2 regions of the Pleionea sp. WD8-19 genome follow, and region 1 is predicted to be linked to the other one. Evidence: predicted binding sites of a transcription regulator. Region 1 holds the regulator's gene; the other holds the start of a gene.
What was found. Region 1 encodes sigma-54, which starts transcription at its own class of promoters, with help from an activator protein. Its sites were predicted from a motif close to TGGCACNNNNNTTGCTNT; they were not measured.
Positions count from the first base shown of each region.

Region 2: a site for sigma-54 is predicted at 2,655-2,672, ahead of ACTUJY_RS13075 (pilin). Genes of this name have one in related genera too.

Region 1 is NZ_JBUZOU010000012.1:15,542-20,785, reverse strand. Features, by position in the region: gene rapZ (RNase adapter RapZ) at 1-206, opposite strand, end outside; gene ptsN (PTS IIA-like nitrogen regulatory protein PtsN) at 218-691, opposite strand; gene hpf (ribosome hibernation promoting factor) at 697-984, opposite strand; gene ACTUJY_RS14110 (RNA polymerase factor sigma-54) at 1,129-2,613, opposite strand; gene lptB (LPS export ABC transporter ATP-binding protein) at 2,909-3,634, opposite strand; gene ACTUJY_RS14100 (LptA/OstA family protein) at 3,631-4,329, opposite strand; gene lptC (LPS export ABC transporter periplasmic protein LptC) at 4,367-4,912, opposite strand; gene kdsC (3-deoxy-manno-octulosonate-8-phosphatase KdsC) at 4,909-5,244, opposite strand, start outside.
Region 2 is NZ_JBUZOU010000010.1:75,662-80,905, forward strand. Features, by position in the region: gene ACTUJY_RS13065 (type II secretion system F family protein) at 1-113, opposite strand, end outside; gene pilB (type IV-A pilus assembly ATPase PilB) at 118-1,821, opposite strand; gene ACTUJY_RS13075 (pilin) at 2,097-2,588, opposite strand; gene ACTUJY_RS13080 (hypothetical protein) at 2,784-3,587, shown strand; gene nadC (carboxylating nicotinate-nucleotide diphosphorylase) at 3,643-4,506, opposite strand; gene ACTUJY_RS13090 (DUF1631 domain-containing protein) at 4,941-5,244, shown strand, end outside.

The DNA.
Region 1 (5,244 bases):
TCAGAAAACTTATGAAGGTCGGATGGAAAGCTGCGCGCATCAACACCTAAAGCCAGATCTTGATGTTTTATCTCGAAGGTATCGACCAATTGCGGTATCAGCGACAATGGAATATTGTCGACACAATAGAATCCCTGATCTTCCAGAGCCCTGAGCGCTACTGTTTTTCCTGAGCCGGAGCGACCACTGAGTATGACGCGCTTCATATTTAATTTAACTAATGATTATTGGTTTGTTTTTGTACCGCAGTTTCGACTATATCATAGAGTGCTTGGTTATTATATGCGTTTCTTAATTGACGGCAGAAGCCTTCCTGTTTTAATAATTTAGCGATATTTGCCAGACACTCAATGTGATCGTCATGAGCTTTTTCCGGTACGAGCAAGGCGAACATAATATCCACGGGTTGTTTGTCTGGCGCTTCATAATCTACACCTTTGTCCAACATGATCACCGCGCAAATGATTTGATCACAATGATTACAACGACCGTGAGGAATTGCAATTCCCTGACCTAAGGCCGTGCAGCCTAAACGTTCACGTGCAAACAGGCTGTCCAACACATCTTGCTCGGATAGCGTGTCGCAAGAATTGGAAAGTAACTGACTGAGTATTTCGAATGCTCTTTTTTTACTAGAGGCCGAGGCACCTACCAGGGTGCGCTCGGGCTTAAGACAACTGATAAAATCCATAACAATTAATGACGAATGAGTTTTTCCTTGTGCTTAATCACCTGGCGATCCAACTTGTCGATCAAGGAGTCGATAGCTGCGTACATGTCTTCATCTTCGGAGTTGGCAAATAACTCTCCGCCGTTAACATTTAATTTTGCTTCAGCAATTTGTCGGAGTTTTTCCACACTCAACACAACGTGCACGTTATTAATATGATCGAAGTGACGTTCCAGCTTTTCGAATTTTTCATGCACAAAATTACGCAATGACTCGGTGATATCGACGTGGTGGCCAGTTAAGTTAATTTGCATAGTCGACTTCCTTCTGTTTGTAGGTAACACATACTGAAGTAATGCTTCAGCTTTGACACAAAGAAACAAACTTAAAATGAAAAGGTTTGCTTCCGTAGGTTCTCATCGTTTGTTTAAACGCGTATTTACGTCATTCTTTTTGACTTAAATAAGCGATTTACGTTCATTGGAAGGGGGAATATTCATGGCTTCGCGGTATTTGGCGATGGTTCGGCGCGCAACGTTAATCCCCTGATCTTTCAATAAAGCAGCAATTTTATTATCACTGAGTGGTTTGGCACTGTTTTCTGCCGCTATCAGTTTCTTTATCAAGGCTCGTATTGCAGTCGACGAGCACTCGCCACCCGTTACGGTACTGACGTGGCTGGAGAAAAAATATTTTAATTCAAACACACCGCGTGGTGTGTGCATGTACTTTTGCGTCGTCACACGTGAAACCGTCGACTCGTGCATGTCCACTTCTTGTGCTATATCGGACAGAATTAATGGCTTCATGGCTTCTTCGCCGTACTCAAAAAAGCCAATCTGCTTTTCAACAATGCTGCTGGCCACTTTGAGCAAAGTATCGTTGCGACTTTGCAGGCTTTTAATAAACCATTTGGCTTCTTGCAGGTTGTTTTTCAAAAAGGTGTTGTCGGCGCTTGAGTCGGCACGCCGAATTAATGAGGCATAGTTACTGTTAATGCGCAATTTGGGAGCGCAATCGGGGTTCAGCTCGACCTTCCAGCGACCGTTTTGTTTGCTAACGAAAACATCCGGGACAACGTATTCGGGTTGACCACTGGTTATGGCGCTACCAGGACGAGGGTTGAGTCGTTGGACAAAAGCCATGACTTCTTTTAAGAAATCTTCTGGCCATTTGGTTAATCGTAAAATTTGTTTGTAGTTTTTCGAGGCGAGGGCGTCAAAGTGTTGTTCGATTAACTCTTTGGCTTCCAGCCAAAACGGCGTGTGCTCGTTAAATTGTCTCAATTGAATTTGTAAGCATTCTTTTAGATCACGCGCTGCAATACCAATCGGATCAAAGGATTGAATCAACCGCAACACCGCTTCCAGTTCATCGAGTTCTACTTGTTCTTCAAAATTTTCCAGTTCATCCTGGTTAATCAGTTGCAACAGATCGTCGAGTGGCGTTCGCAAGTATCCTTCGTCGTCGATTGCATCAATAATGACCGTAGCGATAGCTTTATCTTTTTCGGAAAGGGGTGTTAAGGTTAATTGCCATTGCAAATGATCTTGCAACGACTCAGTGGTTTCACCTTGAAATTCAAACTCTTTTTCATCGTCGGAGCGAGACAGAGAGGTTGGTGGAGTGTATTGCCAGTCTTCCCATTGCGTGTCGACGACCAGATCTTTCTCAATCGAGTCATTCTGTAACGCGTCAGACGTATCCAGTTCACTGTCTTCGGTTTTGGGCTCTTGCTTGCCGTTGGTTTTTGAGTCTTTACCGTCGATCAGCTCGTCATTGCTAATATCATCGGCGCCATCCAGCATCGGATTAGACTCCAACGCTTCTTGAATTTCATTTTGCAAATCAAGACTGGAGAGCTGCAACAGTCGAATGGCTTGTTGCAGTTGAGGCGTCATGGTCAGACTCTGACCAATTTTTAATTGTAACGATGGCTTCATTTAATTTGGTTATAGCCGTTAGGTTGAATCTTATCGTTGCCTTTCATCTATTTACCTGAAGCAGGAGAGTTAGTTTTTGAAAAGCCGTGGACTGAATTGTGGTACCCACCATTTAATAATAGCAAGTTACTGGGTTTCGGGAAGCGTTTTTCTAGAAAAGCTAGCGAACCTTGTAAACTCAATTGGGGTTATTTTAGCGTTTTCAATGGCTTGCGCCTAGTAGAAATTTGTTTATATAGCTTTCGAGTGAAGTCGTTAAATTTGGAATAAAAATGCTCATCACAACATCAACTTTTTATAGATTAAATTCTTCACCCAGGTAGACTTCTTTAACCACACGGTTGTTCAGTACCGTTTCGGCACTCCCTTCTGCGATCAGTTCACCAGCGTTGACTATGTAGGCGTGTTCGCATACCGACAAGGTTTCCCGCACATTATGATCGGTGATCAACACGCCGAGCCCTCGTTGTTTCAGCTGTTGAATGATCTGTTTGATCTCGTTAACGGAGATGGGATCGACACCGGCAAAGGGTTCATCGAGCAAAATAAATTGTGGGTCATTGGCAAGTGCTCGAGCAATCTCCACGCGTCGGCGTTCACCTCCCGACAAGCTCATGCCGAGATTGTTTCGAATGTGTTCAATTTGAAACTCGCCGAGCAGTTTTTCCAGTTGCTGTTGCTGTTGCGACTCGTCGAGATCTTTTCTCAATTCCAGTACCGCCAAAATATTATCGGCAACCGACAACTTACGAAAAATAGAGGCTTCTTGTGGTAGGTAACCGATACCCATTTGTGCCCGTTGGTGCATGGCCTTTTCGGAGATGTCTTTTTCACCTATCAGTACTTGCCCACTGTCTTGAGGGACCAAGCCAACGATCATGTAAAAGGAGGTGGTTTTACCGGCACCATTAGGACCCAACAAGCCGACAATTTGACCGGGGTTAACCTGCAGCGAAACACTTTTAACCACTTTGCGGCCTTTGTAGGCTTTGGCCAGGTTTTGGGCAATTAAAGCACTCATGGATTCTGGTCTTTTATCACATTGATGCGTTGATTTTCGATGGCCGGCACTTCCCACTCATTTTTCTGGGTATTAAAAATCAGTTTGGCTGCTCGTATCACATCGCCTTGTTGCTTAAACTCAATATCGCCTTCCAAAACGGAGATACCCGATTGGTAGGAGTAATTCACTTTGTTCGCACGCGCTTCGACCTGATTGTTATCTCGATCGGTAAAAATAAACAGGACAGGATTGCCCGTTGCAACAAAGTTTTCCGGGGTTAACTGTGTTTTGCTCTGGTAGTCGTATACCAATTGTTGGGCGTTGATCGACAGGTGGCTACCATCGGCTTTGGACAGTTTCAATTGGACCTTAGTGTGTAAAGACAGTTGGTTTCGCGAAGCTAAAAACTTGGTGTGATAGGCAAGGGCACGAAACTCAAATTGTGGGCTGAGCTGCAAAATGCTTAATGGTTTGCCTTCGGCTTGATAAACGCTGACTGTTTCAGATTGCTGAACAGCGAGATAGTCTGCGCGCAATAAGAGTTCCGGGTTGCACAGACGAACATCACCTCGATACTCAATAATGCCCAGTTTTCGATTGCCTTTTGAGCTTGCTGCATTCAGTTGTTCTACTGCGCAAAGAGATTGCGATGGCGCAGAGGGTTGAGCAAAGCATAACGGTGAAAACAGAAGCGTAACTAGTACTGATCGCATTTTACGATTCATTAAGGTACTCATTTTTACTTGGTGCTCATTGCGTTTTAGTTCCACTGACCTGACGTAAAATCTGGTATTCCTGATTTTGTAAATCGACAATAAATCCTTCACCCGATAGCCGTAAAGCACCATCTTCAATCACAACCGCATGTTCCGATTCAATTTTTTGTTGCTCCGCTTGGTAGAGCAGTTGCTCGGTATTTAAGGTTAGTGGCGGCATCGTGTTTAATTGTTCAAGCTTTACCTGCTGCGTAAGCTGTAATTGTTGAAAATCGTTACTGGCAATGGCCATATCGGCGTTCAGAAGCCATTGTTGGTTTGCAGCACTTGCTAAAATTGTCGGTTTTGTAATCGTGACTTGATCCGATTGAACCTCCACTTCTTTTGCGTCGATGGTTTGACGTAATTGCCCTTTGTCGTTGAAGTGCCGCACTTTAACATTCAGCATGCGGTATTGTGTAAGTTCATCGGCGAGCATAGTTTCTTGTTGCGGTTGTGTTTTTTCGTCCAACAATTGGCTGGACAACAGCAACACGGCAATCAAAATGAATAAGTAAGGTAGCGCCCGCTTTAAACTCATGACTTGAGGTAATGCTGATAAGTAGACAACAGTTGGTCGCGACTGGTTAATAGCAATTCGGCAATATTACGTACGGCACCTTCGCCACCTTTGTTGGGAGTGATCCAGTCGGCGTGTTGTTGCAAAAACCAGTTGGCATCATTAACGGCAATACCTAAACCGCTTTGTTGCATTAAGGGTAAGTCCGGTAAATCGTCGCCTACATGAGCCACTTGTTCTCCGGTTAACTGTTCTCGTTGCAATATCGTTTGAAAGGCGGCATTTTTATCGCTGTTGCCCTGAAACAGATGGCTGATACCTAATTCTTCAGCTCGACGTTCAACAATTTTCGA
Region 2 (5,244 bases), on a different contig from region 1:
ACGATTTCACCTGAAATTTTGTTACCTTTTTTATCCACACCATTATACGAAAATATTGTTACTTTTGGTGCGTTGCTTTTCTTTGTAGTTGCTGTTTTCGTAGCCACTGCCATGATATTAATCCTGTGTTACACGGTTAATTTCTTCCATAGACGTTAGACCTTTAATGATTTTAAGCAGGCCTGACTGACGCAGATCATTTACGCCTTCTTTTTGTGCCTGGTCGGCGATATCTATAGCATTTCCACCTTCCATTATGATTCTCCCCATTTCTTCCGAAACGGGCATTACTTGGTAAATACCTACTCGTCCTTTATACCCATTTGTGCAATTATCACAACCAACTGGTTCAAATATTTCGAATGTGCCAACTTGCTCCTCCAAAAAGCCAAACTCGACTTGCGCTTCTTTTGGCACATCAATGGTTTGTTTGCAATTATTACACAGTCGTCTAGCAAGTCGCTGTGCAATTACTAAGTTTACACTGGTAGCAATATTAAAGGGTTGAACACCCATATTAACGAGCCGTGTCAGTGTTTCTGGAGCACTATTCGTGTGAAGTGTTGATAAAACCATATGACCTGTTTGAGCCGCTTTTATTGCAATTTCGGCGGTTTCCAAGTCTCGTATTTCACCAACAAGAATGACATCGGGATCTTGTCGTAAGAATGCTCTGAGTGCAGAAGCGAATGTTAATCCTGCTTTGGGATTAACATTTACTTGGTTTACACCGCTTAGGTTAATTTCTACAGGATCTTCCGCTGTGGAAATATTTCGTTCCGGAGCATTGAGCATATTTACACCTGTATACAAAGATACGGTCTTACCCGACCCTGTTGGTCCGGTCACGAGAACCATTCCTTGAGGTTTAAATAGTGCATCTTCATAAAGCTTTCTCTGATCATCTTCGTAACCAAGAACTTCAATACCTAACATGGCACTTGAAGGATCCAGTATACGCATGACTATTTTTTCGCCAAAAAGAGTAGGAAGAGTACTGACACGAAAGTCTATGGCTTTGTTTTTGGATAACTTAAGCTTTATCCGACCATCTTGCGGTACACGTCTTTCAGATATATCCAAGCGAGACATTACTTTTAATCGAGCGGCAATACGACTGGATAAATTGACCGGTGGACTTGAAACCTCGTGCAATATTCCATCAATGCGAAAACGGACTCTAAAGTTCTTTTCGTAAGGCTCAAAATGTAAGTCAGAAGCCCCTTTTTTTATCGCGTCTAGCAATATTTTATTTACAAAACGAACTATAGGAGCATCATCTGAACCCGAAGCATCATCTTCTTTGGCTTCTACTTCGCCTCCTTCAACGTCTAGGTTATCCAAATCTGCATCATCAAATTCAGCAAGGCTTTGGCTTTCTTGTTCTTCAAGTACTTTGTCTATAACTTTTGAGAGCTTATCATCCTCTACGAGTACTGCTTCAACTGTAAGTTTGCTATGAAACTGAAACTCATCGAGAGCAACTAAGTTTGTTGGATCTGAAACGGCCACAAACAGTCGTTTTCCTCTCTTATAAAGAGGCATTGCATGATGTTTAGTAATAAGTTTTTCTTCTACAACGCCTTTGGGAAGTAGTTCATAATCAATAGCGTCCAGATCAAACAAAGGGACACCAAACTCGAATGAGGCGATATTTGCTAAAGTTAAAGGTTCTACAAAACCCTGGTCAACAATGAACTTGACCACAGGAGTATTACTTTTAACTGCATTTGACGTGGCTTCTTCTGCATCACTTTCGGTCAGTAAGCCTTCGCTTACTAATCTACGTGTTAAACCACTTACGATATTGCTAGATTGCATCGATGGACGGCCATTCCAGACTAAAAAATCAATAATTTCCGTAATTTATAGCATTAATTTAAGAAAAGTTCCTTAAATTAAAACAGAAAAGTGACAAAACGTTTTATTTGATAATAGTGAATTGGGGTAAGATTGTACTTTACTGGGACTTTCAGTAAATTGAATGACTAGAAAGGTATTCAAACTTTAGAAATTCTATTGATAATTGTGGTGGTTCTTAAAAACGAAAACCCCAATTGGGGCTTTCGTTTTTAAGAGAAGTAAAGGCCTGTTTACTAACGACACTCAGCAGGTAAATATTTAGCAATAATAGTTGTAGCTGCAGCCAAACGAGGAGCGACTGCTACAGGGTTACAAGCCCATTGAATGCTACCAGTAGAGTTGGCGTTCGAAATCGCAGCTCCGTTGATTGAAGGCACATAAGCTAGAACATCTGTACCTGCTCCGAGCTGTGGTATTCCACCCATAGTTACCGTAATTTCGCCTGTACCAGCGTTAACTGCGATTGCCGTAATTTTATCGGTAATTAAGTTGGCTTGATCAGCTGCAATTTCAGCTGCATAACGACCAACTCCAGCCATACCACTATTAGCAAGCATTTCAGAAACACCAACTTTAATAGCACTGGCGGCGATTGCGCCTTCTGATACTTTTGCACGAACGGTATAGTCTTGGTATGCAGGAAGTGCTACCGCAGCCAAAATACCAATAATGGCAACAACGATCATTAATTCAATTAATGTAAAGCCTTTTTGAGTTTGTCTCATGGTTCGCTCCTGTTTAAGCTAAAAGTTTAATGGTTAGTTATAACCAATTTCATTTCAGGTTCTATGTAAGCATTAAGGGTGCCAACTTTTTAACATACTGATTTTAAAAGAAAGAGTGTGATATATTTACATTAATAATTTGAAACAAGTAAAGTGATGTGACAGAAATTGTCAATTAAAAGGACAAATAATGACATGAGCGCAATATTTGAGCTTTTTTCCTTAAAGTTAAAGGCCAGTGGAATACACTTATTTTTGACAGCTGTTATGTTGAGCCTAGTGGTTGGGAGTATGGTTTACTTGATGTATCCACCTCCATACTTTCAATTGGAAGGAGGTAGTCATGTACTCACTATTTTATTGATCGTAGACCTTATTATTGGCCCATTTTTAACGTTTATTGTATACAAACCCCAAAAAAAGAGTCTTAAAAAAGACTTGATAATAATAGTTAGCTTACAAATGTTATTTTTGGCGTATGGAATAAATATAGTGGTAAATTCCCGTCCAGTTTTTCAGGTATTTTCTAAGGACCGTTTTGTTATTGTTTCGGCTTCAGAAGTAGAGGTTGACAAAATTCAATTTGACTCTCTCAAGTCGCTCAGTTTTATAGGGCCCAGGAGTATTGCGGTATATTTAACTGATCCGGTAGAAAAAAGTAAAATGGTTGAAAAAGTGATGCAAGGAGGTAAGGATGTAGAGTTTCACTCAGAATACTACGAACCGATTAATGACAGCTTTAGAGAAATGATCAAAGAAAACAGTTTTTCAATAGAAGCATTAAGCTTAAATGCTCAAGAGCACGAAAACTTGAATCACATAATTAGAAAAAGCTCTGTAGCGGAGTTGGATGTAGGGCTCCTTCCTGTTCTGGGTAAGAAAAAAATCATGTCGGCGGTTATTGATAAAAGTTCGTCAGAAATTATTGGTTTTTTGGATATTGATCCTTGGGAGCGACAACTTAAAATGTTAAAAGAGTCAAGCAAAGGCAATCTTTAAGCTCTGCTCTTTATTGTAAGATTAATGGTAAGGTTTGTGATGATAGATGAGTAATCTAAACCATCTCTACACGAAGACTCAAGTCTACTGCACGCACATGTTTCGTCAAAGCGCCAACTGAAATAAAGTCGACGCCGGTCTCAGCGATAGAGCGTAGTGAGGTTAACGTCACATCACCAGAAGCTTCAAGTTGAGCGCTGTTTGGATGACTCTTATTAATCTTAACCGCTTGCTTCATCTGTTCGATTGAAAAGTTATCCAGCATTATTACATCTGCATTCGCAGCAAGAGCTTGTTGAAGCTCCTCAAAGTTTTCGACTTCAACCTCTAGCTTAATATCAGGGTGATTTTCTCGTGCTAACGCTATTGCCTTCTTAATTCCGCCAGCGGTGGCAATATGATTTTCTTTAATCAGAAAGGCGTCAAAGAGTCCGATTCGATGGTTCTCTCCACCTCCCACTTTCACGGCATATTTTTGTGCCAACCGTAATCCTGGTATGGTTTTTCGGGTGTCCAAAAGTTTGCAATGAGTCCCAAAAAGCTTTTCAACATATTGAGAGGTGATGGTAGCGGTACCGGAAAGTGTTTGTAAAAAATTCATCGCAGTACGTTCACCGGTGAGGATAGCTCGAGCATTTCCTTTGATTTCCAGTAGGCTCTGATTGGCGTCGACTTTATCGCCTTCTTTTATATGCCAGTTTAGTTTTAATTCCGGATCTAAATAACGGAACACTTCTTCCATCCAAGGGATGCCGCAAATGGTCGCTTTTTCGCGACTGATGAGTCGAGCAGACGCTTGAGTTTTTTCGGGAACTAACTCGGCAGAAAGATCACGACCGGGCCAACCGCCCAAGTCTTCGGCTAATGACGTTTTAACAGTGGCTTGTATGTATTGAATAAGTTCTTGATTTAATTGCATTTGCGACGTGTTACTGTGGCGGTGAGTAAATTAAGCGGCTATTTTAGGTTGCTTGGGCATAAGGATCCATATTTTAGCAAATTAATTCAGCTAATCTTTGAGGATTGGTAAATGCGATGAAAAAGTCGACTGAAAAATTTTGTCACTTCGGAGCGAAAACTCACAATAATTGTCATATTCATTGTAAAATCGTGAATCTCATCACAGCGTATATTTTAGAGCTGAATTAAGGTTAACGCGAACCTCTCCAATAGCGTTCACCCACGGCTAGGAAGATCGGTAAATCTTCAATTGAGATGTAGGGCTGCGGTGTGAAGGACCTTCTCATGATTTTCTCAAGGAACTTTGCCACAACCAAGTGGTAAAGCTTACGTCTATATCAGGGCGATGGTGAAATCTTTTGAATGAATTTGACTGAGTAAAGGTTATCCAACGTGAGTAAAAAGCCACAAATAGTTCGATTTAACACAGTGGAAAGCTCGGCAAGCCAAGCCAAGGTGCCCAACTTGTTGAAGGATATTGAACGATTGGCAGAAAAGGAGTTACTGCGTTGTTTAAATCTTATGCTGGACTCGGCTGACGATAAATTGTTCGATATGGCGGATAAGTCCAATGAAGTGACGTTTTTCAATGCCATGCGCCAAGTTCGAATCAAGCGACAAGGACTGGTTAACACCTTCAAACAAGAATTCGGAAATCGCTTTACTTTGAGCCTTATTGGTAATGAGCGGGCAGAGC